Regions from separate parts of the Peribacillus sp. P4_D6 genome, predicted to be linked through region 2. Evidence: riboswitches for the same ligand, from Rfam matches in the RefSeq annotation. Region 2 holds a riboswitch; each other region holds the start of a gene.
The links. A riboswitch is a leader RNA that binds a small molecule or an ion and turns the genes downstream of it on or off. The one in region 2 is predicted to bind S-adenosylmethionine.

Region 1 (15,055 bases), on a different contig from region 2:
GGAATATTAAGCAATGAAACTAAAACGGACATTTGGGTTGAAATCAACTTTGCCCCCTTATTCCATTATCCTGTTGCTCTCGGTTACCGTGCTGATTTTAGCAATGGTGAGCCTGGGCTTAGGGGCCATTTATATTTCACCTTTAGAAATTCTCCAAAATTTCCTTGGAAATGGCATGCAAAGTCAGACATTCATTCTGCACAACTATCGCATACCGCGCATTCTGATTGCCGTGATAGTGGGGGCCGGATTGGCAACGGCCGGAGCCATTCTGCAAGGGGTCCTTCGAAATCCGCTGGCTTCTCCAGATGTGATTGGGGTAACAAAAGGGGCCGGATTGGCAGCAGTTATCGTCATTGTTTTATTTCCGCAATCGCCCATTATCATACTGCCTCTTTCAGCATTTATCGGAGCGGCGGTCATGGCTGCCATTTTGATGATATTTGTTTATAAAAAAGGAGCTCAACCAAATACGATAGCTTTGGTCGGAATCGCTTTAGGGGCCATATGTCAAGCTGGCATAGAGTATTTCATGGTCAAGTTCCCGGATGATGTAAACACGACACTGCTGTGGTTGACTGGCAGTCTATGGGGAAGAGGATGGGATCAAGTATTCATTTTGCTACCATGTCTTATGCTTGTACCGGTATTGATTGCATTAACTTCAAAAATGGATGTACTGAGCCTTGGAGACGATATGGCCACAGGTCTCGGTGAAAGGTCAAAATTACTGCGTTATATATTGTTAAGCGTTTCAGTCATATTGATCGGAGTCTGTGTAGCTGCGGTTGGTTCAATCGGGTTCATTGGTTTGATCGCCCCCCATATTGCAAGGAGAGTGGTGGGGTCAAAATTCAAGGTTTTACTTCCCGCTTCAGCTCTTTTTGGTTCTATCTTTCTACTTGTTGCCGATAGCCTGGGAAGAGGATTATTCCCTCCAATAGAAATCCCTGCCGGAATTATCACTGCGGTGATTGGTGTACCATATTTTTTATATCTATTGCGCCGTGAAAGAAAAATAACATAAGGAAGGCTGAATATCATGACAACATTATCAGCAGAGCATCTTTCGCTCTCTTATGGGGCAACTCAAATCATTGATAATATCGATTTGGAAATTCCTGAAGGTAAGATCAGTATAATCATTGGTTCCAATGGTTGTGGCAAATCTACGATTCTGCGGTCCCTAGCTAGATTATTGATGCCGCAGCAAGGCACGATCTATTTAGATGGAAAGTCCATTCATCAGCAATCTTCCAAAGAAGTGGCCAAGAAATTGGCCATCTTACCCCAAGCTCCGGAAGCTCCGGAAGATTTAACCGTTAAAGAACTATGCTATTATGGCAGGCATCCGCACAAAGGCTTATTTTCCAGACAAACCCCAGAAGATCATAGGATTGTCGAACGTGCCTTATCAGCAACAAAAATGACGGAGTTCGCTGATCGGACATTGGATGCATTATCTGGAGGACAAAGGCAAAGAGCATGGATTTCGATGGCCTTGGTACAAGAAACCGACCTTTTACTGTTAGATGAACCGACAACCTATCTGGATTTAGCGCACCAAATTGAAATATTGGAATTACTGCGCGATTTAAACGAAACGTATGGACGCACGATTGTCATGGTTCTGCATGATTTGAATCAAGCGGCACAGTATGCCGATCATCTGATTAGCATCAAGCAGGGAAAAATCTATAAAGAGGGACCGCCTGAAACGGTATTCACAAAAGAGATGATCAAGGACGTTTTCAGACTGGAATGCTGTATTATTGAAAACCCTGTTGATCAAACGCCTCTATGCATTCCCATAGGTTTATCTCAGGATTAGAAAACTAGCGCCGTCGTACCGAAATAATTAAGTCAACATATTCATTGTTGGCTTTTTTTCTTATTTACGAATGTTGGTGAGGAGTTGCCAAGATATTTCAGATCAAGAGGTTAAATGTTAAAATGGAAAGACTTATATATTAAAGGAGACTATTATTTTGGAAGCCAAATGTATTAAATTCTATGAGTTTGGGGATCCGCAAACGGTTTTAAAGGTTGAAAATAAATGTATTCAAAAACCTCTCGAGGGGGAAGCCCTCGTCCGGATGATCACACGTCCCATTAATCCGTCTGACTTGCTGCCCATTCGCGGTGCCTATTCCCACCGAATCCCCTTGCCTTCCATACCTGGTTATGAAGGGGTCGGCATTGTTGAAGAGGTGGGTCCAGCAGTTTCGAAAGAGCTGATAGGCAAGCGTGTACTGCCCTTGCGCGGTGAAGGAACCTGGCAGGATTATGTTAAAACATCAGCGGAGCTGGCCATCGTCATTCCGGATTCGATTGAAGACCACATAGCAGCGCAATTATATATAAATCCGGTAACCGCATGGCTAATCTGTACAGAAGTATTAACTTTGAAACCGGATGATGTATTACTCGTAAATGCTTGCGGATCTTCCATTGGCCGTATACTCGCCCAGTTATCCAAGATTCTTGGATTTAAGCTGATTGCTGTAACGAGAAACGATAAGTATACGGAAGAACTGCTTGAACTTGGTGCGTCATATGTGATCGATACATCCCGATCATCATTGCATGATACAGTGATGGAAATGACGAATGGGCGCGGTGCGAAAGCGGCCATAGATTCAGTGGGCGGCATCGATGGTTCAGAACTAGCTTTTTGTGTACGGCCTAATGGCATCTTATTAACGATTGGCCTTTTATCAGGACAGTCAGTGAATTGGGCGGAAATTTCACGAAGGACAAAAGTGGATGTTAAAATGTTTCATCTTCGGCATTGGAATCAGCAGGCTTCCGTTCGAACTTGGCAGGAAACATTTAACCTTTTGATGGGGTTCATTGCTGATGAAAAGTTGAAGTTCATGATGCCCGTTTCCCACTACAGCCTTAAAGATGTTAAGGAAGCGATTATTGTCACGAGCAATAAAGGGAAGATATTTTTAAGCAGCTGATTTCACAATGGATAACCACTTAATTGAAGCATTCATCTTGCTGCTCTTCCAATAGGTTCCTAAGGTAAAGTGAAATGGCCCCTGATAATATGGAATTACTTGATTACCTGTAAGGTGCTAGTTTAGAATGCGGAATAGGACATGTTGATACTGATACGACTTTGGAGGAAATACTTATGAAAACAATATATGTGAATGCTACATTTTTTACGATGGACAAGGAAAACCAAATCATTGAAAACGGCATGATGATTGTACAAGATCATACCATATCCTACATTGGCCAGCATGATGAACAGCAATTGGCAGATGCAGATCATGTGGTCAACCTTGGCGGGAAATGGATCATGCCAGGCCTTGTGAATGCCCATTCGCATATAGTAATGACCCTTTTACGCGGTATCGGGGACGATATGCTGCTGAAGCCATGGCTTGAAACGAAAATATGGCCGATCGAAAGCCAGTTTACAACGGAAATCGCCACTGTAAGTTCACAGCTTGGCATTATGGAAATGATGAAATCAGGAACCACGACATTTTCGGATATGTTCAATCCTAATGGAATAGATGCCGGTGCCGTCATGGAGACGATAGGCGAAACAGGAATGCGCGGAGCCTTTTCCTATACGATTTTCAGCTTGGGTACCGAAAAAGACCAAAAAGCGAACCTCATGGGGGCTGAGCAGTTTTCAAAAAACTATAAAGCATTTGCCGATGGCCGCCTGACTACCATGGTCGCACCACATAGCCCATATGCCTGCACGCCTGAAGCGATCATGGAAAGTGCACGAATTGCAAAAGAGAATGATTTGATGGTGCACATCCACGTATCGGAAACGGACTTTGAAATCCTCGACATCGAAAAACGTTACGGATCACGTCCTGTCGAGCACCTTCGCCGTCTAGGCCTGTTCGATCAGCCCACCGTCATGGCACATGGTGTGGTCCTTAATGATGAAGAGCGGGCGATCCTAAAACAGCATGATGTTCGCGTTGCCCATAATCCAATCAGTAACCTGAAGCTCGGATCTGGGATAGCCGATGTCGTCAGCCTTCTTGATGCAGGCATTAAAGTGGGAGTGGCAACAGATGGCGTTGCCTCCAATAACAACTTCGATATGTTCGAAGAAATGAGGACAGCCGCATTACTGCAAAAAGGAATGTATAAGGATGCCACAAAATTCCCTGCCCAAACAGCACTCGCCATGGCCACAAGAATGGGCGCCGAAGCGATAGGCATGGGTCACACAGGATCACTGGAAGCTGGTAAAAAAGCAGATTTCATCACCATTTACCCATATAACAAAGAACACCTGCAGCCACTGAGAGAAGCCTATTCGCACCTTCTCTATGCAGCACGCGGAAATGACGTATGTGATGTATACATTGATGGAAAAGTGGTAGTGAAAGATGGCCGCTGCTTAACGATCGATGAAGAAAAAGTAATCGCCGAAACCAATCGTCTGCAAGGAACCCTATCACGATAACACTGATGGGAAAACAACCGGATGCACAGAAGAAAGGAGCTGTTATTGCAGCTCCTTTTTTTTATGGACTCGATGATTCATTTTGAGGAACTTATTATTATGTTTTAGTAAGGAATAGTTCGCATCGGATGGCAGTCAAAAAGGAATTACCGCTAGTATTGTGGATTGAACTACCCGCCACTAATCGACCTTATGGTCTGATTGAAGTGGGGGATTCCTAAGAACATTAGCCTATAGGCCAATTTTTAATTAGGCTAACCCCGTCGTTCCGACGGTTAGAAGCCTTATGGCTTCGTTCATTAGATTAAGTCCTGCGTTAATATCTCGATCGTGGTGAGTAAAACAAGAAGGACAATCCCATTCACGAAGTTTCAGATGTTTAACGTCTTTATTTTGGTACCCGCAGCTAGAACACAATTGGCTAGAAGCAAACGTTTTTGATACGGTCACGATTTGTTTACCATACCATCTTGCTTTGTATTCCAACATTTTTTTGAATTGGTACCAAGATACTTCACTAATCGCTTTAGCTAGTTTGTGATCTTTCATCATATTGGACACTTGCAAGTCTTCCATTCCAATAACATCGTGGTTTTTGATGATTTCGGTAGAGACTTTATGTAAGTAATCCATTCGGGCATTTGAAATTTTTTCGTGTAGGATGGCCACTTTTCGTTTTTGTTTTTGATAGTTTTTAGCTTCAGACAATGGGTTATTTCGATTCAAAGCTATTTCTTGTCGCCTTGAAAGAATCCGTTGTGCTTTGGCCAATTTTTTTTCGACCGTCCGGAAGAATTTTGGGTTTTGATAGACCGTACCATCTGAAAGAATTGCAAAGTTCTTCAAACCAACATCTACACCGCACGAACGATTCGTTTTAGGATGTACTTGTACATCGGTTTCGGCTAAAACGGAAATGAAGTATTTACCTGAAGGGTTCCGCCTGATTGTGGCATTGATGATTCGCCCTTCGACTTCGCGGCTTTTAGCAAAACGAACTAAACCGAGTTTGGGCAATTTGATTTGGTTTCCAATCATTCCGATATTTCCATTCGTATGTTTAGTCGTGTAGGACTGGACCGGATTCTTTTTTGATTTGAAGCGTGGAGACTTGTTTTGCTTTTTATAATATCGGCTATAGGAATCTGCTAAATTTTCCACCGATTTCTGTAAGGCAATACTGTCTACTTCTTTCAGGAAAGAATATTCTTTCTTTAAAGCTGGAAGTTCTTTGATTGTTGCGTATTTATTCACAAAAGATCCTTTCCATTTATTAAAAGGTAATTGGCCGTTCTGCTTCATTTCTTCACAGATATACCAGTAAGCATCTTTCTCATTTTGTTTGCCTAAAAAGAAGTTATAGACAAAACGAGAGCAGCCAAATGTTTTATTGATGAGAACTAATTGTTCTTTCGTTGGATAGATTCGAAATTTATAAGCTTTGTTTACGACCATTGGTTTCACCCCCTTATTGTTATTATCAACCAGAGAACGTACGTTTGTCAAAAGGATACTTTGGTTTAGGCCAACCGCCATTCATCTCCCCCTTACCGCTGGGCTCTCGCCCTTCACACGCTTGAAGAGGGAGTCTTCTGGCGGGAAATGATAAAATTGTTCTTAGCACTTAGAAATCCGTCGTGAGTCCAGTTTCTTTGAAATATATAAACAAAGTAAGCAAGTTAAAAATATTAATAAGAAAATAGGGATGGCAAAAACGGTTAAAAACGAAAATATGAAAAAAATGCCGCTTACCGCAAATATGAGCCAACTGCTAATCAGCAAGCAGCTGGATAAAAAATCTTTAACCGCATGGATCATGTTTCACCAATGGTTGAAAAAGGAGGACAAGATGAATGGACAGGGAATCTTCGTTGTTAAAAGAGCATTTGTATGAGCTGGAGGAGAAATTGTTAAACTCTGAAGTTCGTACATCTCCAGAGGAGCTTTCATCATTATTGAAAGATGATTTCTTTGAGTTCGGCAGTTCGGGTAACATATGGTCAAAAAGCGATTTTATTGGGCAAGAGGGAGCCGGAGCAGTGAACATGACCCTAAGTCAATTTGAGATGCATCCATTGTCTGATGATACCGTGTTAATTACATACCGGATTTTTGATGAAGATAAGCTGGAACATACCTTAAGAAGTTCAATCTGGAAATGTGCGAATGGAAGATGGCAGATGTTTTTTCATCAAGGCACAAAAACAAAAGGGCCCTTTTAAGACTTTTATTTATGAAAAAGAAAGTTTTCCCTGCTTGAAAACTATTTCACTAAAATGATAAGGATGGATGAAGTTGATCTTTCGTACCATTGATACGGACAAAGATAAAGATACTATCATTAAATTCCGGAAAGATTCCTTTATTGTAAGTTTTGGAACTGATGCGGGTTTTGGATATGAACATGCCTATCTGCAACGAATGGAAGAAAGGGTCCGCAAATTTCCGGATGGACAGGTGATCATTGAAAAGGACCAAGAACCGATTGGACAAATGGAACTTCAAATTCGGGAGTACGAAGGAACTGAAATTGGCTATGTGAATCTATTTTATCTTATTCCCGAATACCGCAGTAAAGGCCTTGGCAAGGAATTGGTCCGCTACGCAGAAAACTTTTTCAGGCAATTTAATGTATCCGAATATCACTTAAGGGTTTCTCCGGATAATCAAAGGGCGATTTCTTTATATACGAATTCAGGCATGGTGAAGATAAGGGAAGAAAATGAAAAATACCCTGTATGGAGAATGAGCAAATCATTATAAAAGTAGAAATATAAAATATATTGATATAATAAAAAAAGTATCGATTCACTATACTATGAAACTATTTATCGCGATGAAAAATATGGTTGACTTTAGCGAAATTAGAATATATAGTGAAGGACATAATTAAATATAACGTTAATTCTTATCAAGAGATGTGGAGGGACTTGGCCCTATGATACCTCGGCAGCGGGTTTTTACTTTTGTAAAAATACTGTGCTAATTCCAACGGACGAAAGTTTGAAAGATAAGAAGGAGCTTTTCTTAGATAATTAATTTAAGAGTTTACTCTTTTTTATGTCTAAAAGAGGCCTCTTCTGTCTGATGACGGAAGAGGCCTCTTTTGTTTATTCAAAATGTATATGGTTATTTGGAGAATGGGTGCATTACTCATGAGTTTCGCGCAATAATCGTGAGTTTGGTGTAATTACTCGTGAGTTTGGCGCAGTTACTCGTGAGTTTCACGTAATTACTCGTGAATTTGGTGCATTTACTCGTGAATTTTGCAGTTTTACTCGTGAATTTCGAAAATGTAACCCTATCATTATGAAACGTTGCAAAGCTCTTCTCTCTGGATAAGGAATTCGTACAAATAAACAGCATGGGGGGAGATTGGATGATTGAGTTTCAGGATGTTAAGAAGGTTTATCAAACAAAGAAACAGACTGTCGAGGCTTTGAAGGGCATTGATTTGACAGTGGAAAAGGGGGATATATTCGGGGTAGTCGGTTATAGCGGGGCCGGAAAGAGTACGTTGATCAGGTTGGTCAATTTGCTTGAACATCCTTCAGATGGTTCGGTGATTGTTGGGGGCAAGGATTTAACCAAATTAAGCCCGAAGGAATTACGGGCAGAAAAGAAAAAAATCGGGATGATCTTTCAGCATTTCAACTTACTAAACTCAAAGACTGTTTTTGATAATATTGCCATGCCGCTGGTATTATCGGGAACTCCGGCTAAGGAAATCAAAAACCGGGTAGGCGAGCTATTGGAGTTCGTTGGCTTATCGAGCAAAGCAAAGAGTTATCCGGAACAATTATCCGGCGGGCAAAAGCAGCGGATCGGCATTGCGAGGGCATTGGCTACGAATCCATCGATCTTATTGTGTGATGAAGCTACGTCGGCATTGGATCCACAAACAACGAGTGCAGTTCTGCAGCTCTTAAAAAAAATTAATAAAGAATACAATATCACCATCCTGCTAATCACTCATGAGATGTCTGTCATTCGGGAAATTTGCAATAAGGTAGCGGTCATGGAGGGCGGCTGCGTCGTTGAACAAGGTTCGGTTTTCGAAGTTTTTGCCAAGCCGCAAACGGATATTGCAAAAAACTTCGTGAGAACGGTCATACATGACGAAATTCCACAAAGTTTCTTAAAAAGCATAGGGTCCCATATCCCGATTATTTGGAAAATTAATTTTATTGGAACTACTTCGGGTACTCCTTTACTTTCAACCATCTCGAAGAAATATGATGTTCATTTAAGTGTCTTATCAGCCAATATTTCTGAAATCCAGGAAACGCCTTTCGGGAATTTGATCATCGAAGTGACAGGGAGCAAAAATGAGGTCGACAAGGCTTATCAATATATTAAAGATGAGGGGATTCTCGTCCAGGAGGTGCAAGTATAAATGGGTAATACGCTTTGGGGTATGGAAATAACGGCAGAGCAGCTGTCGACAGCTTTCGGTGACACACTTTATATGGTAGCCATCTCATTGATATTTTCCGGATTGATTGGGCTTCCGCTCGGTATCCTGCTTGTCATTACAAGAAAGGGTCACATCCTGGAGAATAAATGGATTTTTAATGTATTGAATCCGATCATCAATATCCTGCGGTCCGTTCCTTTCATCATCTTGCTTGTAGCACTCATTCCGTTTACAAGAATGATTGTCGGCAGTGCGATCGGAACGAATGCGGCCATTGTTCCGCTAATCTTTTACGCGGCTCCTTATATTGCCCGGCTTGTGGAAAACTCGCTGTTGGAAGTGGACAAAGGGATCATCGAGGCAGCTCAGGCGATGGGGGCGACAACATGGCAAATCATTTACCGCTTTTTGATTCCCGAGGGACTTAGTTCGTTAATCCTGACATTTACAACAGCGACAATCGGGCTTGTTGGATCTACGGCGATGGCAGGTGCTGTCGGTGCAGGCGGGGTCGGGGATTTAGCCTTGGCTTACGGTTACCAAAGGTTCGATACGATGACGATGATCGTCACAGTGGCGGCGCTCGTGATCATCGTTCAATTATTGCAATCCACCGGGAACTTTGTTTCAAGAAAAATAAGAAGAAGATAAAACGAACAGGAGGCAGGAAAAATGAAAAAAATCTTATTAACGATCATGGTATTGGCATTGGCCATCGTGGCTGCAGCATGCGGGAACGATGAGGGTGCATCAGGGAGTTCGGATGATGTGAAAACTGTGAAAGTCGGTGTCAGCAGCGGGGATACGAGAACATGGGAATACATTGTCGACTTGGCGAAAGAGGAAGGACTTAATATCGAACTGGTCACTTTCAATGATTATATCCAACCGAACCTTGCGTTAAGCGAAGGTGAAATTGATGCCAATTCATTCCAAACTGTCGCCTATTTCGATGAATTCGTTCAAGATCAAAATCTGAAATTGGAGGCCATCGGGTCGACTGTCATTGCACCTATGGGCCTTTATTCGAAAAAACATAAAAGTCTCAAAGATCTTCCGGATGGTGCTACGATAGCCGTTCCGAATGAAGCAACAAACTTTGGCCGGGCACTGCTCCTGCTTCAGGAAGCTGGATTGATTACATTGAAAGAAGAATTCAATGGATCGGGATCATTGGAAATCATTAAGGAAAATCCGAAAAACTTGAAAATCCAGCCTGTTGCTGCCGGCAATACACCGCGTCTATTGGATGATGCCGATGCTTCAGCCATCAATAATAACTTTGCCGTCGAAGCAGGCCTTACATTAAAAGATTCTTTATTCCATGAAAGTAAAACGGCGAAACCATATATTAATATCATTGCAGTTAAAAAGGGAAATGCCGATCGTCCTGAGCTGCAAAAATTAGTGGAGCTTTATCAATCGAAAGAAGTGGAAGCGTTCATTGAAAAAACGTTTAAAGGAAACACCATTCCTGCCTATGTTTCTGTAGATGAATTAGTGAATTACCAGGACGCTTGGACAAAACCAGCTAATGAAAAGTAATGGATCATTCAAGAAAAAGGGGAGATTAAGACATGGCGAGAGAATCAGTGCTGAAGCAGCATAAGCAAATCATTGAAGATCATATCGACCTTCATTCCGAATTATATATCGAAACGAGCCAAGCCATTCATGCCAAACCTGAAATTGGGAATCAAGAGTTTTTCGCCTCGGATACATTAACCGGAATACTTCGAAATGAAGGATTTGAAGTGACCCGCAATATTGCCGGGCATGAAACAGGGTTCATCGCCAAAAAAATCTCTTCAAAGAAAGGACCTACAATTGCCTTTTTAGCCGAGTATGATGCATTGCCGGGTTTAGGCCATGCTTGCGGCCATAATATCATCGGCACAACGAGTGTGGCGGCAGGCATTTCCCTGGCTCAAGTGCTGGAGGAAACGGGCGGAGAGGTGATCGTTTTCGGAACACCGGCTGAAGAGGGCGGGCCGAATGGAAGTGCAAAAGGAAGCTTTGTGAAGCACGGTCTATTTGATGGGGTGGATGCGGCCATCCTTATCCATCCTGCAGGAAAAACGGGTGTAACAAGTCCATTTTTGGCAGTCGACCCCCTTGATTTTCATTTTTACGGGAAGTCAGCACATGCAGCAGCTGCACCTGAAGAAGGCGTGAATGCACTTGACGGGGTGATTCAGCTGTTCAATGGCATTAATGCTTTGCGTCAGCAGCTCCCGGCCGAGGTCAAAATTCACGGAATCATCACCAATGGCGGGGAAGCGCCTAACATCATTCCTGAATATGCTTCCGCCAGATTTTACATTAGAGCAACAACATGGAAACTTTGCCAAGAAGTATCCAATAAAATACGTGCTGTTGCTGAAGGGGCAGCACTTGCCACAGGAAGCACGGTTAAAGTGGAACGTTTCCAAAATGAAGTACTCGATTTTGTCATCAATCCAGTTCTGGATGAACTGCTAAAAGAAGAACTGACTCAATTAGGAGAAGCGGTGGCTCCTCGAAAAGAGAGTGGCTTTGGCTCGACGGATGCAGGTAATGTAAGCCATGCAGTGCCGACAGCACATCCTTATATAAAAATTGGACATGATGAGTTGATTGCCCATACGAATGAATTCCGCGACTGTGCCAAATCTCCTGCTGGAGACAAAGCCATCCTGACCGGAGCAAAAGCTCTAGCACTTACAGGGTATAAATTGCTTTCGGATAAAGACCTGTTGAATCAAGTGAAAGCGGCATTTCATGAAGCGAAGCAAAAATAAATAAGATGCAGGAAAAAAATAGTTGACTACGGAGCATGTAGTTAGTATTATAATAATACCGAGTAATTAAATAGGAATTATAGGTTAATTGACCGGAAAACCGGAGACTTTTCTTTCATGTAAAGAGGTGTCTCCGGTTTTTTGTGAATGGGAAAGTCAATACGTATTAAAAAGGAGGATTTATCATGGGGCTATTATTGCGTAAAGCCATTGAGAAAAAAAGGAACTTCCTGATCAATAAGTTGATTAACAAGGGAGTTTATAAAAAGAATGACATCCATCTATTTGAATTGACCTTAACCGATTTAGAGAATGAATATATTAAAATAAGCAAAACCGAAGAGAAGGAATCCGACGATCATTCCCCCTGTCTAGGGATACATTTCATATAATATCAGAATAAAAGGAGAGGGTGAAATGAGGAAGGGTGTGGAAGAAAGGCGGAAGGAATTAATCTATAAACTTATGATCCATACTGTAAATAAAACGGTGGAACAGCTTATGAAGTTAACCTTGAAAGAATTGGAAATAGAATATAAAAAGGTTCAAAATGACTGTCACCCCCATAGTGATGCGGGTTCGATACATTGGGTCCATACAAAACGGCAGTAGGGTGAATGTGGAGCCTTAATTCACCATAAAAAATTTCATCATTTTGCTAACGGCTGCTTGTGCTGATTCTGCATGATATTTTGAATGGTAAGGGTCGCTGAATCCGTGTCCCCCCATGAATTTATGAACTTCGACATCCTTACTTTCTAAAGCTGAAATTAACTCGTCGACATTAAAGGATGGCTCTTCTAGCGGGAAAAATAGCAGTGCAGGGCATCGTGGCGCCAATTCTGCATAATTCCTAATACGCGAACCGTAGTAACCAACAATTCCATCGACACACTCTTCCTCACTGCACAGCCATGCTACAGTTGCCCCTGCACTGAATCCAAGAATGAAAATCTTTTGGTATGCATCTTTTATATCCGATACTATATCCTTTATCTTATATAAAGCACCCGTGAAACCTACGTTCTCCATAAAATGCCGATAAGCAGCATCCTCTTCGGAATAATCAAATGGCCTCTCACGTTCTAACAAATCCGGACAGATCACATCAAAACCCTGTTTTGATAATAACTCACAAAAATCCTGCATATGTCGGTTCAGGCCATATATTTCGTGAATGACAATGATGACAGTATCGGACTTTTTCTGTATGTTCAGCATGTATAACCTCCTAAAACTGTGTAAAAATTAAAAACTAGATAGATAAAAGCCAACCAATAATTTTCATCCTTAACTATTACAAATCATAAGTACATTACCATCAGGATCTTGAAAGTTAAAATAAGCAAAGTCTCCAATACGCTCTATTTCTTTAACAATACGTATGTTATTACCCTTAATGAATTTATAGGCTTCGTCTATATCCTTTACGTAGAAATTAAACAATACATTGTTGGATGGTTCGAATCTAAAATCAGGATCTAATGTATGGTCATCTAACGTTAATCCAGTTTCATATGTTATAGGAATATTGTAAACCGGCGATTCTACAGAATCACTATTATGAGGAATGCCAAGGAGATTACTATACCATCCAACTGATTTTTTAAAATCTTTAACATGAATGAAAACATTGTTAACTTTAGGGTAAATAGGAGAATTTATAGATAAAGAAAAGGTTGTTTAAGACAGCCCTTATCGTTAGCTATTCCAAATGCGTAGTACTATTTGAAAATCTTATAAGTTTGTATGGATGATCAGTATACTCAAGAAGATGTATTCCTGTATTATCAGAATTGAACCACACATCATTAATTGCGGGTGGTAATTGAAGAAAGCTTTCAATTATTTTAGTAATCATCCCTCCGTGGGATATAATGGCAATTCGTTTATAATTAGCACTGTTCTCTCTAATATAAGCGAGTACATTTTGAGCTCGTAATCTAAAATCTAAATTATTCTCCCTATCCTGCATCTCTCGTAAATCTTCCAGAAGTGTGACTGGACATTTGATAGTATTTGATAAAGTTTCGGCAGTTTTACTAGCACGAAGCAAGGTGCTTGACCATATAAGTTCTGGTGGAAACTCTTCGGAAACACGTCTGCACATTTTTTCTACTTGTTTAACTCCCTTAACAGTTAGTGGTAAGTCAGTAGTTCCTTTGTAATTTTCTTCTAGAAAATCGTCTTCTGATTCACCATGCCGAATTAATAATATCTGCAAGATATCACCTCAATTTTGTTTATTTATCCCAATTTATAATTCTACTCAACTTTAATAAAACCTTTAAAAGAATAAAAATTGAGCTATTAGTTATATCTTTAAACTATACATTAATGGTATAAGATCGTATCATGCCCTTTTTCACACGTTTATATGATTGTGGTGCTGTTAACAAGTAAGTTTCAGCACTCCTGAAGATAAGTTAACCCTTGAAATAGCAAAACAACCACGTGACAAAATTGTAAGACGGCAGCTTAAACTGTTAGGAAGAACGATGGCGATATATTTCCTTTCTCTTTAATATGTAAGAAAAAGAGGAAGGTTGGGTATGAAATGGACTTTTTTGAGTTGAATACCAATGTATTCAGAATGATCAATGACTTAGGGAAACAGTACGATTATTTAAACCCTTCTGCCATTTTCATTGCCGAGTACATGGTATTTTTATTAGCTTTGGTAGTCATCTTAATATGGTTCACTCGAAATGAACAGAGTAGGATGATGGTTGTTTGTGGGATGATTACGTTTGTAATGGCTGAAATGATGGGGAAAATGGCAGGGAGATTACATTCGAATAATCAGCCATTTGCCGAATTGGCCAATGTTAATCAGTTAATTGAAAAAGCAGTGGATAATTCATTTCCAAGCGACCATACGATCTTGTTTTTCTCGTTTTGTGTATCGTTTTGGCTTTTCAAAAGAGGATGGTGGTTATTATGGATCATGCTGGCTTTCCTTGTTGGCATTTCCCGTATTTGGGTAGGTGTCCACTTTCCGGCGGATGTGCTGGCAGGAGCAATACTGAGCACCATTTCAGGATTGGCGGTATACCTTATTGTTCCTAAAATAAGCTTGATTCATAAATTATTAGGGGGATATAAGAGGTATGAAGAAATGGTTCTATCCCCGTTAACTAAATCGAAGGAAAAAAAATCAAAGGATTTGTAAGCGGAAACAGGGTTGCTAAGGCAGCCTTTTTTTATAATACAAAAATATCCATATGGTGATCCTGATGGTAAAATTAAGCGAAAGCAATCCAGCGCAATGGGGGTCTTAATATTGATTGATATCCAAGAAATCAAAGACATTATCAGGCATCGCTATCCATTTCTTTTAGTTGATAGAGTTTTGGAACTGGAAGAAGGAAAGAGGGCGGTGGCCATTAAAAACGTCACGGCAAA
Region 2 (4,374 bases):
CTTCTTTGGTCATTTCAAAGATGAAGCCTATATTAAACCTTGTAATACTATAGAAGAACTTAAAAAGGAAATAAGAAGTTATATGACGTACTATAACAATTTCAGATATCAATGGAACTTAAAGAAGATGACTCCTGTTCAATACAGAAATCACCTTCTCCAAGTGGCATAACCTTTTTTAAAAATGTCCTTTACATAGGGTACAGTTTAGACCATTCCGAAACCTTTTTAAACTGCGACCTGAATTAAATCAGGTCGCCATTCTCGAATTATTTATCCGCCGGTACAACTGCACCTTTGTATTCTTTAAGAATGAAATCTTGAATTTTTTTAGAATGCAATACTTCTACAAGCGCTTTGATTGCTTCTTTATTTTCGTCACCTTTGTTTACGGCAATGACATTCACATAAGGTGATTCGGAATCTTCAATCGCAATTGAATCTTTAAGCGGATTCAAACCGGCGTCAATTGCATAGTTGGAGTTGATCAAGACTGCATCGCCTTCGCCGCTCTCATAAATTTTAGGAAGCAGCGCCGCTTCATAATCTGCATCGAATTTAAGGTTTTTCTTATTTTCAACGATGTCTTTCGTTGTAGCCGTCGTTTTATCGATGCCTTCTTTCAAAGTGATCAGGCCATTCTTTTCCAAAAGGGATAAAGCGCGTCCATGATCAGCAACAGAGCTGCTCATAATAATTGTTGCGCCTTCCGGAAGTTTATCAATGCTTTTATATTTTTGTGAATATAGAGCAATCGGCTCGATATGGATTCCGCCAGCATTGACGAAGTCATATCCATTTTCTTTAATTTGCCCCTCTAAATATGGAATGTGTTGAAAGTAGTTAGCATCCAATTCCTTATCATTCAACGCCTTATTCGGTAAAACATAGTCCTGGAACGTTTCAATTTCCAAATCGATTCCTTTTTCTTTAAGAAGCGGTTTAGCTTCCTCAAGGATTTCTGCATGAGGAACATTGGATGCCCCTACAACTAATTTCTTCGATTCTTTTTCCGTATCGCTGCCGCTTTTATCCTTTTCACTTCCACAAGCAGCCAAAGCGATAGATAACACTAAGATTAATGCAAATCCTAAAAACTTTTTCATCCTATTCATCTCCCTTTATCTTTTGTCCAATTTAGATGTAATCACATCTCCAATAATTTGAATTATGAAGACGATAATTAGAATAACGATTGTCGCTACAAGCGTAACGTCATTTTGATTTCTTTGATAGCCGTCCAAATAAGCTAGATTACCAAGCCCGCCAGCGCCGATGACCCCGGCCATTGCGGTATATCCAACCAATGCAATCGATGTTACAGTAATCCCGGAAATAAGGGCAGGCATCGACTCTGGAAGAAGGACCTTCCAAATGATCGTGCTCGTTTTTGCCCCCATCGATTTAGCGGCTTCAATTACACCTTTATCGATTTCACGAAGGCCGATTTCAACCATCCGCGCATAAAATGGGGCAGCACCGATAATAAGTGCCGGCAGTGCAGCGTTCTCACCAATCATGGAACCGACAAGCGCTTTAGTGAAAGGAATGAGCAGCACGATCAAAATAAGAAACGGAATGGAACGGAATATATTGACGACAGCACTCATGACTCCGTTGACAGCCCGGTTTTGCCACATATTACCCTTCCCTGTCAGGAAAAGGATCAATCCTAGTATTATGCCTATAAAAAAGGTTGCCACTACAGAGACGCTTGTCATGTAAAGCGTTTCTTTCGTAGCTTCAATGATGTCTTCCCAATCAACATTCGGCAATAATTCTTCAAGCATGAGTAATCACCTCCACGCCTACCTGCTGTGCTCTAATGAATTCGATTGCGCGGAGCATTTCATCCTCTTTGCCATCTAGATGGATAAACAATGTTCCATATGAACCGCTTCTTGTTTGGGATATCTTACCTTGAACGATATTGACATCCAACTCGAAGTTACGTACAAGCTTGGTGATCAATGGGCTTTCTGCATGATCACCTACAAAGGTCAATTGAATCACTTTGCCGGCTGGATAGCGTTCGAGCAAATGGTCCATCGTTTCTTTCGTTTCTTCCGGTTCCGTTACCTGTTGCACGAAACGCTTCGTCATTTGTTCTTTAGGATTCTTGAAGACATCCAGGACAGGACCCTGTTCAACAACCTGCCCGCTTTCCATCACGGCGACGCGATGGCAGATTTTACGTATTACATGCATTTCATGCGTAATCAAGACGATCGTCAATCCCAAACGCTGATTGATGTCAACAAGCAATTCGAGTATGGAGTCGGTAGTCTGCGGATCCAATGCAGAAGTCGCTTCATCACACAGCAGCACTTTAGGGTCATTTGCCAGAGCCCTGGCTATTCCCACCCTTTGCTTTTGCCCTCCGCTTAATTGCGAAGGATAGGCCTTTTCCCTGCCTTCAAGTCCGACTAACTTGATCAATTCGTTCACACGCTTGGTGCGTTCAGGTTTAGAAATACCTGCAATTTCCAACGGGAAAGATATATTCTCCTGAACGGTCCTTGACCATAATAGATTGAAATGCTGGAAAATCATGCTGATTTCTTGACGGGCCTTACGGAGCTGAGCCCCTTTAATTTTTGAAATTTCCTTTTCAGCCACCACAACGGATCCCTCTGTCGGTGTTTCCAATCCATTGAGCATTCTGATCAAAGTACTTTTCCCCGCTCCACTGTAACCGATGATTCCGAAAATCTCGCCTTTATTTATTTCAACATTCACATTATTTACAGCCTTGATCGTCTCACTGTTTCCTTTTCCTGTTCGGAACAGCTTACTGACTTTCGTCAATGTAATCATTAACCCTCACCTCTTTTATCCAATAAAACCTATGAACTTAGTTGATTTCTCTACATTATTAGTCTGTTTCTCCTATCATGTAAAAGTTTTCCCAATTAAAATAGAAAAAACCCTTCTGCATGAGCAGAAAGGCAGGTGAAGAAACAGGCCTTCCTCTCATCTTCCAAAGTGATTAAACTTTGTGTGAATTGGCACCTTTCCAAGGAAATCTCCTTGTCGGTTGCCGGGTTTCATCGGGCACATCCCTCCACCTCTCTTGATAAGAGCTAATATATAGAATATTTGTACATCATTAAGTTCTTTAGTATGGAGAAATTTTATCATAGATAAAAAAGGAGCGCAATGTATATTATTTCTAGTACAAGAATGAACAGGAACTTTGCTTAAAGCGTTTTGGAAGTCAAGGAGACGATGTTCGTCGCCTTTTCAATTGCCTGCTCCAAATCTTCTATTAAGTCGTCTACATTTTCAATCCCAATCGATAAACGGACTTGATCGGCACTTACACCCGCTTTCGCAAGACCCGCCTCATTCAATTGTTGATGGGTCGTACTTGCTGGGTGGATGATCAAGCTCTTCGCATCCCCTACATTCGCCACATGGGACCATAATTCCACCGAATTGATAAGTTTTGCCCCAGCTTCGCGATTACCTTGAATCCCAAATGTCACGACAGATCCAGCTCCCTTTGGCAAATATTTATCCGCAAGGGCTTTATCGGGATGATCCTCATCCCCAGGATGCGAAACCCAGGTCACGGCAGGATGGTTTTTTAAATATTGGATGACAGACTTGGTGTTTGATAGATGCTCTTTCATCCTTACATGCAGCGTTTCAAGTCCAAGCGTAAACTGGAATGCACTTTGGGCACTTAGCGCAGGGCCCAAATCACGTAGTAACTGGACCCGGGCTTTCGTTATGAATGCGGCAGGGCCAACTGCCTCGGCGTATACCAGACCGTCGTAACTTGGGTCAGGCTCCGTGAAGCCAGGATAGTTCGGCGAGTTCCAATCGAATTTCCCTCCATCCACGATGACACCGCCTAGAGTCGTTCCATTTCCAAGAAGCCATTTTGTAGCGGAATGGATGACAATATCCGCTCCAAAATCAATTGGTCTGCAAAGATACGGTGTCGCGAAGGTATTATCAATGATTAAAGGTATGCCGGCTTCGTGGGCGATTTCCGCTACCGCTTCAATATCGAGCACCCTCAAACTTGGATTTCCGATCGTTTCAGCAAAAATGGCTTTAGTTCTTGGTGTAATCGCCCTTTTGAAATTTTCAGGGTCATCGGGAGAAACGAACTTCACTTTGATCCCATATTTAGGAAGAGTGTTTTCGAAAAGGTTATACGTACCGCCATATAATGTAGAGGCTGAAACAATCTCATCCCCTGCAGCAGCAATATTCAGGATTGAAAGTGAGATGGCAGCCATTCCGCTTGCCGTTGCCAATCCGCCGATACCGCCTTCCAATAAGGCCATTCTTTCCTCAAAAACGCTGACCGTGGGATTATGAAGCCGTGAATATATATAGCCATTCTCCTTTAGGCCAAAT
Region 3 (6,289 bases), on a different contig from region 2:
CACGAATAGGAGCCGACATCGGTTTCGTTCGAGACTGCAAGCAATATACAAGTTGCTGTTTCATTTAATGCATTGGCGAGCTTCTTTATTTCCTTTAACTCCACGCTATATCATCTCCGAACCATCATTAGATCTTTTATTATGCCCATTAACCCCTTTGTTTGTCTAACCGAAGACTGAATAACCAAATACATAATGCCCCCCCGATAGAGAAGAGCTTTTATAATCAATGCTGTATATTCAATTTACCATGACTTTTGCTAGCTGCCGGGGCCACGCCGTTAATCACGAAACTGAAAACGCTGCCAATTGTAAGAGTGAACAAAGGCAGCGTCCCATCCTTATTGAAGAAAATCAACAAATTTAGACACCCCTATTTTATTAAAACGCTTGTTTTTCCTGACTAGCCATAAATTTCTTGCCATATTTATTCTGTATATATCCACTTCCCGCAAAAAGCCTTGCTCCAATTCTCTTGCCACTGTCAACCTTGGCAAAATGCTGATTCCAAGTCCGGCTTCAACCGCACTTTTTATCGCTTGTGTACTACCAATCTCCATGTAGCTTTCAATTTTTTCTAAAACCCCATACTCCCTTAGCATATTTTCTACGATAAGCCGTGTTCCGGAAATGGATTCACGCCAAATCATCCTTTCATTTCCCAATTCCTCTAGCTGAATTTCTTTTCTGTCTTTCCATGGGTGGTCGGATGGACATACCAATATCAATTCGTCTTCGGCGAACTTGTCTACAATAAAATCGGTGTTTTCCACAAGTCCTTCCACCAAGGCCAAATCAATGACATCGTTTGAAAGATCCTCCAGAACCCGGGGCGTATTTTTTATCGTCAATGTCACTTTTATTTCTGGCTGTTGTTTTTTGAATCTCCCAAGCAAGCTAGGCAATAAATACTCACCGATAGTCAAGGAAGCCCCTACTATGAGATTTGCATTGTACTTCCCCGTCGATTGCTGAATCACTTCTTTTGAATGGTTGAAGTCATTTACTATGGCTTTTGCAAAAGGGTATAACAGCTTTCCTGCTTCTGTAACTCTCAGCCTTCCTTCCTCACGGTCGAATAACAAAGTGTTATAATAATTTTCCAGTTGATGGATCTGCCGTGTTACAGCCGGCTGTGATAAGAAACTTAACCTCGCTGCCTGGCTTATACTTCCTTCATCCACCACTAAACAAAACATTTTCAGATTTTCCAATTTCAAGAAAACGACCTCCATGTTTTTAGATAGTTTATTAAAATGATAGCATCATTAGGTAAATGGTGAAATGAAAATAGTGAGATACATTCTAAGGGTATTCAATTTTTGGCGGCATTCTAATAAAACGGATAAATCTTCTGGGTATAACGTTTTGTTATACCCGATGATTTTGTTGCAATTTACCCAGCCCTTTTTCTTTGATATGTTAATGATAAGAATTAAACAAAGCATGCAAAGGAAGTGACTGATGTCAATGAAAGGACAATGGAAAACTCTATTCCAATTATTTTGGACCTTTTTTAAAATAGCACCTGTCACATTCGGAGGCGGGTTTGCGATGATCCCTTTAATCGAAAATGAAGTGGTCGTAAAGAGAAAATGGATGAAAAGCGAAGAAGTTACGGATGTTTTTGCTTTATCTCAGTCCGTACCGGGAGCTGTCGCCATTAACTCCGCCACCTTTATCGGCCATCGAATTGCCGGAATGAAGGGGGCATTGGCAGCCATGATCGGTGTTTCATTACCTACCTTTTTAATTGTTCTGCTCCTGGGCATTGTGTATTTTTTCATACAGGATAATCCGAAGGTAGAATCCGCATTCATATCGATAAGAGCTTCCATTGTAGCCATCATCGCCTATGCGGCTATCAAGATAGGAAAAACCGCAGTTGTAGACAAATCAACTTTCTGTATTTTAATAGCAGGAATTCCCGTCCTCTTCTTTCTTCACCCTGTGATGGTTATATTAGCAGGAGCTCTAGCGGGTATTGTGACCATCTCCATTAAGAGAAAATTAGGTTACGATGTCAAGATGGACAAAAAAGATAGGAAAATAGAAGAAAATGATTTCGAACCTTTCATGGGTGCTGGCATATAGGTAACACAAAATAGGGTCTAACTAATTTTTAAGAAAGCATGTGATGGAATGATGGAATTGTGGGAGTTGTTTAGCACCTTCTTTATTATCGGCTTTGTATCTTTCGGAGGCGGATACGCCATGATTCCCGTAATAGAATCGGAAGTCTCACAGCATGGATGGATGACAACGCAGGAATTCACCGATATAATCGCCATTTCCGGAATGTCCCCAGGACCTGTCACCGCCAATAGTGCCATTCTCGTTGGCTATTCCACTGCTGGGTTAGCAGGAGCCATATCATCTGCTCTAGGAATCTTGCTTCCTGCCATTATATTCGTAACCGTTATAGCCACATTTTTCAGCAAATTGAATCATTATCCAGTTATTCAATCCATGTTTTATGGATTAAGACCGATTGTCACTAGTTTGATCATCTTTGCAGCGATCAGTTTAGCACTTTCCAATCATATGATAGCCGTGAACTTTTCATGGCATACGATAAGCTTATTAATCGTTTTTGGTTTATCGTTATTTGCCCTAATGAAATTACGCTGGCATCCAGCCTATATAATTATTCTTTCCGGTTTAGTTGGTGTTGTCCTCTATTCATGACAGGTGTCTCACACACAACCATCATTAATTTGGACCGGAATTAAGCAAAAAAATTGAAAAGTATGAGAAAACTTTATTATGTTTATGTATTTACCATACAGAAAACACCCTGCATCCAGTGATTCAGGGTGTTTTCTTATTATATTCTCTTTTTAAGAGGTACGTTTCTTCATTTCATCATTTCCCGGCTGAAACCGTGGAAAACCAATCAGGATGGCAATGATGCCACAAAGTCCAATCAGGATTGGGTAATATGAATACGGCAAGATGCTTAACGGAGAAATTTTTGCTACCCCTGCTGCAACAAGCAGTTGTGCTCCATATGGGATCAACCCTTGGATACAACATGCAAAAATGTCAAGGACGCTCGCCGATTTTCGCGGATCAATCCCATATTTTTCAGAAATATTTTTGGCAAGTGGCCCGGCAATGATAATCGAAATCGTGTTATTTGCCGTTGAAAGGTTCGTTAAACCAACAAGCCCCGCAATGCTGAATTCCGCCCCTTTTTTCGATTTGCTATTTCGTGTCACTAGGTGGAGTAAATAGTCAATGCCACCATTATGTTTGATTACAGCTACCATACCTGCAATTAAAATGGCAAGGAAGGAGATTTCATACATTCCCGCCATTCCTTCTCCAACTTTTTGAATGATACCCAACGGTTGATAACTACCATCAGCCAAGCCGATGATTCCGGCAAATACGATTCCTATGGAAAGGACCAAGAACACATTGACTCCTGCCAATGCAGTGACCAATACGCAAAGATACGGAAGAATCTTCACCCAATCATAAGACTGTTGGGAAATGTCAGCCTGTTCACCCATCGTTAAAATTCCTAGGATGGCACATGTGATGATGGCTGCAGGTAAAACGATGAAAAAATTCACTTTAAACTTATCKTTCATTTTCGTTCCCTGAGTTCGGACAGCAGCGATTGTCGTATCTGAAATGAATGAAAGGTTATCCCCAAACATCGCACCACCAATAACGGCTGCCATTGAAAGGGCAAGTGAAATATCAGTTTGTTCACTAATCCCTACCCCGATAGGTGCCAGGGCAACGATCGTTCCCATGCTTGTCCCCATGGATAGAGAAATAAAACATGRGATGATGAAAATCCCCACCATTAATAGATTTTGGGGGAAAACAGCTAAGGCAAGATTCACGGTTGATTCAACTGCCCCCATGCCATTGGCAACTTCGGCAAAAGCGCCGGCCAAAAGGAAAATGATAACCATTAACATAATATTGGCGTCCCCGGCACCTTTACAGAAGATATCAACCTTTTCATTGAATGTCTCTTTCCGATTCATCGCCAATGCAGCTGCCGATGCAATGGAAATCGCTACAATCACCGGAAATGAATAAAAATCTTTAGTGATGATTCCGGATCCAATAAATAAAATTAAAAATACGACAAATGGGATCAATGCCCATGGATTCCCTTTATTGTTTGCACTCATGATGTACACCTCTTTTTATTTTTCCCGCGACATGTGTCACAGCTCTTATTCTATTAACAGTTTTCGCAAATAACTCCAATTTGAACCTACCTGATTTTCCAGTCATGGAGCTGTAGCAAAAAACTGGCATAAAAAAAGACCCCTTCTATTTAATAACAAGAAGAGGTCTTTTAATTTATAAAAAACACCCTCCTTATCTTTCAGGCGAAAATCAGCCTGCTGGATTTGGCACAGCACTCCATTTAAGTCCGCTGCCGAGACATCTTCGGGCCAGTCCCTCCGTCTCTCTTGATAAGAAGATTACATTATATAATTATTTAAAAATTACGATGCCTGCCAGAAAAGTACCACGCTGGAAACTTGCCTGAGTTCGTGACATCGAAAGTCGTTTTGAAAAGCAAATATAACAGTACAGCATTTTGTCTATTTTCGCAAGGGTTAATTTTTAAAGTGTTTCACATGCACTCCTTACTGTTTATAAAGAGATCTAAGTTGATTGGAGCGGGTGTGCGAGACTCCTGGGGGAAAAGCGAGTGCCTTGAGGCGACGTCAAATTGTAAAAACCATAAAAAAAATGCAGACAAACTCGATCTTCATCGAGTTGTCTACATTCTGAGAGGTATAATGACCTCTCAGCAAATTTGTTGGATTAGGTTAGGTGAATTATTTTTAGTCGAGTTCACATCATTCGATACTTCAAATGCTTCCATCTGTTCCGAATCGAATGATTTTAAATACTGTTGCAGATATGCAGGATCATTAATGGAAGGATTCAACCAATCTTTTTCATCTTCTGGTTTTAGGATGACAGGCATGCGGTCATGAATGCTGGTCATTAGCTCATTTGGCACAGTTGTTATAACAGAGCACGAATAGATGCTGATGCCTTCAGGAGATTTCCAGGATTCCCAGAGACCGGCCATTCCAAATGGAGCATGATTCTTCAGTTTTATCCGCATCGGTATTTTTCTTTCTGGTGTCTTCTTCCATTCATAAAAAGAGTCAGCGATTATCAAGCATCTCTTCTTCTTATACGCATTCCTGAAGCTTGCTTTCTCAGCAATGGTTTCCGCTCTGGCATTGATCATTTTGTAGCCCGCTTTTTCGTCTTTTGCCCAGAAAGGAATGAGTCCCCACCGAAGATATCCAAGTCGGTTCCTTACCCCGTCATTAATGACGGAGAGCACGGATTGGGAGGGAGCAATATTGTAGCTGAATTGGTATTCCTCATCAAATGACCCTTGGATATCAAACCGTTCTTTTATTTCTTCTATGTCAGTGAAAAGAGTGAAACGTCCACACATAATATCGCCACCGTATTAAGATTTATTACAGTGTATCAAATGGAATGGGCAGGCACAAATCAGCTTTCTAAAATCCTGATATCAGTAAATGGTTGATTAAATAATTCGCTGGAAATCAAAAGAGTGCCAAGGACTTCTCTTTCATCTTCAGCTTTAATGATTTCCGACAAAATTAAGGTACTGCCATTCCTGACCGTTACTTTATATTCATTCATGGAATCCCTCCTCAAAAGGCTAGATGGTTGTTATTATAAACCAAAAACCCACAAGTATCAGTATTGAACTTAGCAGAGGCATGGAAAATTCACATGCCTTTATACTTTAAATGGTTAGTCGAACGAAGCAATGCCAAGGACCATGAATCCTTGTGAAGGAGGCGCAAAAAACTGTCCATGAATGATTCATGGACAGTCTGGGGGCTTTAAAGGTTTTTCGCTTCAATATTGAAGATAACATTAAGGAAAGCCCCAACAGTCGATACGAAAAGAAACGCTCTTTCTGGGAAGACCGAATTGGATTTGCCGCCATCCCATGTCCATTATTTAAAATGCAGCAAAACCTCATTTATTAAATGCCCTGCCAATGTAACGGTCTTATTATTTTCGTCCAATGAAGGGTTCACTTCAGAGATATCAAATGAGAGGATCTTTTCATTCGATACGATATGCCTAATAATGGCACGGACCAATTTCGGATCCAGTCCAAACGGCGATGGTGCACTTACCCCAGGTGCGTAGGCTGAATCAATAACATCCGTACATAATGTAAGCATGATATAGTCATTTTCCTTAGCGAATTCATTTATCCTCCGCTTCGTTTCATCCATTT
Region 4 (5,084 bases), on a different contig from region 2:
TTAATATGTTCTGGTGTCGTGCCACAACATCCGCCAATGATATTGACCCATCCCTTTTCGGCAAATTGCTTCATTTTCTCTGCCAGGGATGTAGGTGATTCATGATAGTGGCCTTCTTCATCAGGGAGCCCGGCATTCGGATAACAGCTGATGGCGCTATTTGATATATCTGCAAGTGTCCTGATATGGTCTATCATGAATTCCGGCCCTGTTGCACAATTAAGGCCGACAGCTACGGGCTTCATATGTTCAACCGATAAATAAAAAGCTTCTATGGACTGGCCGGCAAGTGTCGTGCCCATCGGTTCGATTGTTCCTGATATGATGACAGGCACATCTTTTCCCGTTTTAGCGAATGCTGCTTTGATTCCAGAAAAGGCAGCCTTGACATTAAGCATATCCTGACAGGTTTCCACCAACAGCAAGTCTACCCCGCCATCCAAGAGACCCAGTGCCTGCTCTTCATAAGAATCTGTTAAAACATCAAAAGTCGTTCCGCCCGTTACGGAAAGCGTTTTTGTAGTGGGGCCCATCGATCCAGCTACATATCTTGGCCATTCATCATTGGAATATTTTTCACAAGCTTTAACGGCAAGCTCAGCTGAAATTTTATTTAGCTTGTAGGCAATCGTACTTATTTGGTATTCCTCAAGGACGATGCTGGTCGCTCCAAAGGTATTTGTTTCTATGATATCTGCACCCGCTGCTAAATATTTTTCATGAATGGATTGGATGATTTCCGGTTGCGTCAGTGATAAATATTCATTGCAGCCCTCGAATTGTTCACCGCCAAAATCGTCTGCTGTCAAATTCTCCGCTTGTAGCATCGTTCCCATCGCCCCATCAAGTAGGAGAATCTTAGAATTTAACTGATCTTGAATCGCTTTTTTATTCATGTACTGCCACCTCTGATGTCTGTTTACTATCGACTTTTCTAATATATTTCGTTAGTTCCGCCGTCATTTCATAGCGAAGGAATGGAGTGATTAAATATATGCCCTTGAATTTTTCCCTAGCCGCGTCCACCAGTTCCCGCGCGATATTCACCCCTTCAATCCTTGACTTTACAGGGTCATCCCCCGCTAGAGCCATGGCCCTTCTAACATTATCAGGCAATTTGATGCCTGGGATCTCATTATGGATGAATTCGGCGTTCCGGGTGCTTGTTAAGGGCATGATACCGATGAAAATCGGGGTTTCCAGATGTTTTGTCGCTTCATATACTTCTTCGATTTGCTCTACGGAATAAATTGGCTGTGTCAAAAAGGATTGAGCACCGCAGGCAATCTTCTTTTCCATTCTCAGTACGGCTTTATCCAGATATTTCACATTGGGATTAAAAGCTGCCGCAATTTTAAAATTTGCCCGTTGACCCAAACTTTGACCGGAATAGGAAAGACCTTCATTAAATTGTTTGACCATGCTTATCAGGTCAAAGGAAGATAAATCGTAAACCGAAGTGGCACCCGGGAAGTCCCCAATTTTTGAAGGGTCTCCGGTGATGATCAATATTTCGTTCAGCCRTACCGTCTGCAGACCCATTAAATGTGACTGCAGGCCAATCAAATTTCGATCACGGCATGTTATATGCACCATCGGATTTATATTCAATTGGTTCTTCAGTAAATTAGCCAGTGCATCATTCGATATCCTTGGTGAGGCAAGTGAATTATCCGCTAATGTAATGGAATCGACCCCTGCTTTTTTCAAAACCTCAGCACCAGTCATGAAACTCTCTATCCCTAGCTTTTTCGGTGGATCAAGCTCAACGAGAATCGTCCGTTCCGTTTTGGCCTTTTCGTAAAGGGGAAGTTCCAATTCCCTATCGTTCACCTCAATTACTTCTATTTCACGGGATTTCGTAAATTTCTCTTTCACGGGAGCCAAACTTCCAATTGCATGCTTTACAGCTTGAATATGCAGTGGAGTCGTTCCACAGCACCCTCCTATGATCGCGGCGCCTTGCTCACGAAGTTCCAGGGCACTAGAACCGAAATATTCCGGTACAGCTTTATAAACGAGCCTCCCATCGACATAATCCGGCAGGCTGGCGTTAGGGTAAATGGCAATCGATGCTTGCTTTGGCAAACTCACTTCTTCCAAGGCCCGAATCATATGATGTGGTCCAAGGCGGCAATTCACACCAACCACATCGGCACCCAATTGCTCGAGTTTTTGAAAGGCTTCATTTAAATGGATTCCATTTTGAAGATTACCCAGTTCATGCATCGAGACATTTGCGATAATCGGAAGTCCGGTTTCATTTTTAACGATTTGCAGGACGGTTTCCAGTTCTTCCAGGTCATAAAATGTTTCCAGGAGAATCCCATCAGGATTTTCCATCAACAGACTGTATAGCTGTTCACGAAAACCCCGTTTTATCTCTTCCATGCTTAAATCCGATTTCCTGATACTCCGCTGTGCCCCTATGGTGCCGAAGACGTATGCCTTTCCTTTTGCCGCTTTTTTAGCAAGAATGACTCCCTGGCGATTGATTCTGCTCACTTCATCTTCAAGTCCATACCGCTTCAATTTATTGAAATTGGCTCCGTATGTATTCGATTGAAGGATATCTGCACCAGCTTCCAGATAGGCTCGATGGATGGACTCTATTTGATCTGGGTTCGTGCAGTTTAATTCCTCATAACATTGATCAATGCCATTAGAGTAAAGCAAGGTTCCCATTGCCCCTTCCCCAACCAGCATTCTTTCTTTTAATTCTTTACGAAAATTCATCATTACACCCTCTCTCAAAAACAATCCTGTTTTTGTCGTATTCTATGAGTATGAGAGAAAAGGAAAAAAAACCTTCTCAAAGAAGAAGGTTTTTGAAACATTCTCCTCATCTATCAAGCTCTGCTTGCTGGATTTAGCACCTTTGCGTAAGCTGGTTGCTGAGGTTTCTTCGGGCCAGTCCCTCCACCTCTCTCGATAAGATCCATTTATATAATTTTCATAAGATTTCAAAATTTGATTATATTTAATTTACATTAATAGTCTGTCAATTTCAATACCTGATCGACATTTTTTTCACTTTTGCAAAAATCATTCAATCTTTTGCTGCTTGAACCCTCTTCAAGATCCTTTGTTTCCAGTCTTCCGCTAACGAGTCTAGTGTAAGTAAAGCCTTAGCACCTTCAAGCCCATCCCGTTTATGAAGGATGACCTCTGATGCGTAATGGACAGAAATTTTTTCTTGTAGACGATCTATCAGCACAATCTCGTTTTGTTTATTTATCGTTCCTTCTTGAAGTACTCTTGCAAAATAACCAGTGAAACTCGTTTTCAGCACGAGTTCCAAAAACTTAGGTTCTTGATTGAAGAGGGAAATGGTTGAACAAGGTATCCTCCCTTGGTTAATTTGAACAATCACATCGCCCATTTGATAAATATCGCCGATATATGTTGTTTCTTCCTTCATCCCCGCTATAGTTAAATTTTCACCGAATGCAGGGATATCCAGCTCTTTAGAGAATTTTTCATTCCATAATGAATAATGCTCAAATGGGTAAAAGCACAAAYCCCGATCAGGACCTCCATGGAACTTTACATTACCGACACCATCACCGATTATGCCAGCTTTAGTCACTTTCAAATTATCCTGTGCTTGTTTATCCATGGCTGAAAAGATATCGATATTCGAAAAAATTTCATGTTTCGGCTTCCCCGCATGTAGTGATTTGATTTTCCCATTTTCCATTTTGCATCTTCCATTCATATTAAATTTATATCGTCCTATATGTATAAATTATACTAAAAATCCATTTTATTCAGTACCTTTTTATATGTATATGAAATGAAAAAGCCATATGCGGCGTTAATGGGCTAAATATCATTGATTTCCAGAAAAATTCATAGGTTAGTTTCAGTAATTTAGTTGCTATTTCAGAATTAAATATGGTAGAATATGAACACAATATATAGTCGAAAACTACAACCGTTCGCCTATATGTTGATTTTCACGATTGAATTCCTCATTGTCGCTCTTTAGGGAGCGAATTTTTTTTGCTTTCGTTAATATCCACTATTTTCCTGTAATTCCATTCAGTTTCTTGCATCGTGATCGACTCACCTATTTGTACTTTCCTTCCCTCTTTATCAAGACCTTTTCATCTTATTAGAAGCCTGATTCCTTGCAAAAACAAGCAGAAAGCCGAGCGACATCGTCCGTCTTCCGCTCAGCTTCCTGTTTACGCTTGTTTCTTTTTTTTCGGTGCCGCTTTCTTTCGGGTCGTCTTTTTCTTTTCCGGTTCATCATGTTTTGTACGGTCTATGGATGCTTGTAGTGCCTCCATTAAATCAGTTACATTGTTGGAAACTGGTTCTTTTGTTTTCGCTGTAATCGTCGTCTGACCCGTTTTCTTTGATTCAATCAATTCTAGTAACGCGGTTCGATAGTCATCGGTGTATTTTGTCGGATCGAAAGTAGTCGTTAATTGATCTATCAATAATACGGCAGTATCGATTTCTTTTTTTACAATGGTATCATTGGCAGGGATATTCGGAACATCCGCTGTGGAGCGGACTTCATCCGGATAATGAATCGTTTCCATAACCAAGGTATTATCAACGACTCGGATCACCGCCATTTGTTCTTTGGAGCGAATGATGATTTTTGCCAACCCCACCTTATTCGATTCCTTGAGGGCCTGCCTCAAAAGGGAATAAGCTTTTATCCCCCCGTCATTTGGGGACATGTAATAACTCCGGTTAAAATAAATAGGATCTATTTCTTCAATTTTAACGAAATCCACGATTTCCACGGCTTTTTCTTCGTTTTGTTTTTTCAGTTGTTCTAGTTCATTGTCTTCCAATACAACAAACTTTCCCTTTGTATACTCAAAAGCGCGAACTATATCATCCTTCCCCACTTCTTTCTCGCATACTGGACAAACCTTTTCGTATTTAATCGGTGTATGACATTCCTTATGCAACGTCCTTAAAGATATATCCTTATCCTCCGTTGCAGCATGAAGTTTGATCGGAATGTTCACCAAACCGAATGATATGCTCCCCTTCCACATTGTATGCATATTCGTCACCTCATAACTTATTTTTGATGAGAAGAACAATTTTATTATTCC

Region 1: another riboswitch for S-adenosylmethionine. It lies ahead of AC1DVB_RS07420 (methionine ABC transporter ATP-binding protein); the one in region 2 lies ahead of AC1DVB_RS00020 (methionine ABC transporter ATP-binding protein).
Region 3: another riboswitch for S-adenosylmethionine. It lies ahead of AC1DVB_RS23910 (Na+/H+ antiporter NhaC family protein); the one in region 2 lies ahead of AC1DVB_RS00020 (methionine ABC transporter ATP-binding protein).
Region 4: another riboswitch for S-adenosylmethionine. It lies ahead of AC1DVB_RS24155 (bifunctional homocysteine S-methyltransferase/methylenetetrahydrofolate reductase); the one in region 2 lies ahead of AC1DVB_RS00020 (methionine ABC transporter ATP-binding protein).

What each region holds. Positions count from the first base shown of each region.
Region 1 covers NZ_JBFUIQ010000014.1:55,545-70,599, reverse strand. The annotation lists gene AC1DVB_RS07460 (FecCD family ABC transporter permease) at 1-17, shown strand, start outside; gene AC1DVB_RS07455 (FecCD family ABC transporter permease) at 14-1,027, shown strand; gene AC1DVB_RS07450 (ABC transporter ATP-binding protein) at 1,043-1,831, shown strand; gene AC1DVB_RS07445 (zinc-dependent alcohol dehydrogenase family protein) at 1,989-2,966, shown strand; gene AC1DVB_RS07440 (amidohydrolase family protein) at 3,143-4,453, shown strand; gene tnpB (IS200/IS605 family element RNA-guided endonuclease TnpB) at 4,703-5,908, opposite strand; gene AC1DVB_RS07430 (nuclear transport factor 2 family protein) at 6,307-6,675, shown strand; gene AC1DVB_RS07425 (GNAT family N-acetyltransferase) at 6,743-7,216, shown strand; SAM riboswitch class I at 7,359-7,470, shown strand; gene AC1DVB_RS07420 (methionine ABC transporter ATP-binding protein) at 7,833-8,849, shown strand; gene AC1DVB_RS07415 (methionine ABC transporter permease) at 8,871-9,521, shown strand; gene AC1DVB_RS07410 (MetQ/NlpA family ABC transporter substrate-binding protein) at 9,543-10,415, shown strand; gene AC1DVB_RS07405 (M20 family metallopeptidase) at 10,448-11,650, shown strand; gene AC1DVB_RS07400 (Fur-regulated basic protein FbpA) at 11,836-12,042, shown strand; gene AC1DVB_RS07395 (Fur-regulated basic protein FbpA) at 12,068-12,262, shown strand; gene AC1DVB_RS07390 (dienelactone hydrolase family protein) at 12,278-12,871, opposite strand; gene AC1DVB_RS07385 (VOC family protein) at 12,941-13,303, opposite strand; gene AC1DVB_RS07380 (histidine phosphatase family protein) at 13,356-13,874, opposite strand; gene AC1DVB_RS07375 (undecaprenyl-diphosphatase) at 14,208-14,822, shown strand; gene fabZ (3-hydroxyacyl-ACP dehydratase FabZ) at 14,934-15,055, shown strand, end outside.
Region 2 covers NZ_JBFUIQ010000001.1:40-4,413, forward strand. The annotation lists partial or broken gene AC1DVB_RS00005 (IS3 family transposase) at 1-172, shown strand, start outside; gene AC1DVB_RS00010 (MetQ/NlpA family ABC transporter substrate-binding protein) at 270-1,106, opposite strand; gene AC1DVB_RS00015 (methionine ABC transporter permease) at 1,122-1,790, opposite strand; gene AC1DVB_RS00020 (methionine ABC transporter ATP-binding protein) at 1,783-2,817, opposite strand; SAM riboswitch class I at 2,971-3,083, opposite strand; gene AC1DVB_RS00025 (O-acetylhomoserine aminocarboxypropyltransferase/cysteine synthase family protein) at 3,201-4,374, opposite strand, start outside.
Region 3 covers NZ_JBFUIQ010000158.1:367-6,655, reverse strand. The annotation lists partial or broken gene AC1DVB_RS23930 (transposase) at 1-104, opposite strand, end outside; gene AC1DVB_RS23925 (LysR family transcriptional regulator) at 342-1,220, opposite strand; gene AC1DVB_RS23920 (chromate transporter) at 1,465-2,094, shown strand; gene AC1DVB_RS23915 (chromate transporter) at 2,143-2,688, shown strand; gene AC1DVB_RS23910 (Na+/H+ antiporter NhaC family protein) at 2,841-4,157, opposite strand; SAM riboswitch class I at 4,348-4,455, opposite strand; gene AC1DVB_RS23905 (SOS response-associated peptidase) at 4,790-5,461, opposite strand; gene AC1DVB_RS23900 (hypothetical protein) at 5,521-5,676, opposite strand; partial or broken gene AC1DVB_RS23895 (formimidoylglutamase) at 6,000-6,289, opposite strand, start outside.
Region 4 covers NZ_JBFUIQ010000164.1:232-5,315, reverse strand. The annotation lists partial or broken gene metH (methionine synthase) at 1-896, opposite strand, end outside; gene AC1DVB_RS24155 (bifunctional homocysteine S-methyltransferase/methylenetetrahydrofolate reductase) at 889-2,736, opposite strand; SAM riboswitch class I at 2,840-2,938, opposite strand; gene AC1DVB_RS24150 (MOSC domain-containing protein) at 3,050-3,700, opposite strand; gene ku (non-homologous end joining protein Ku) at 4,191-5,033, opposite strand.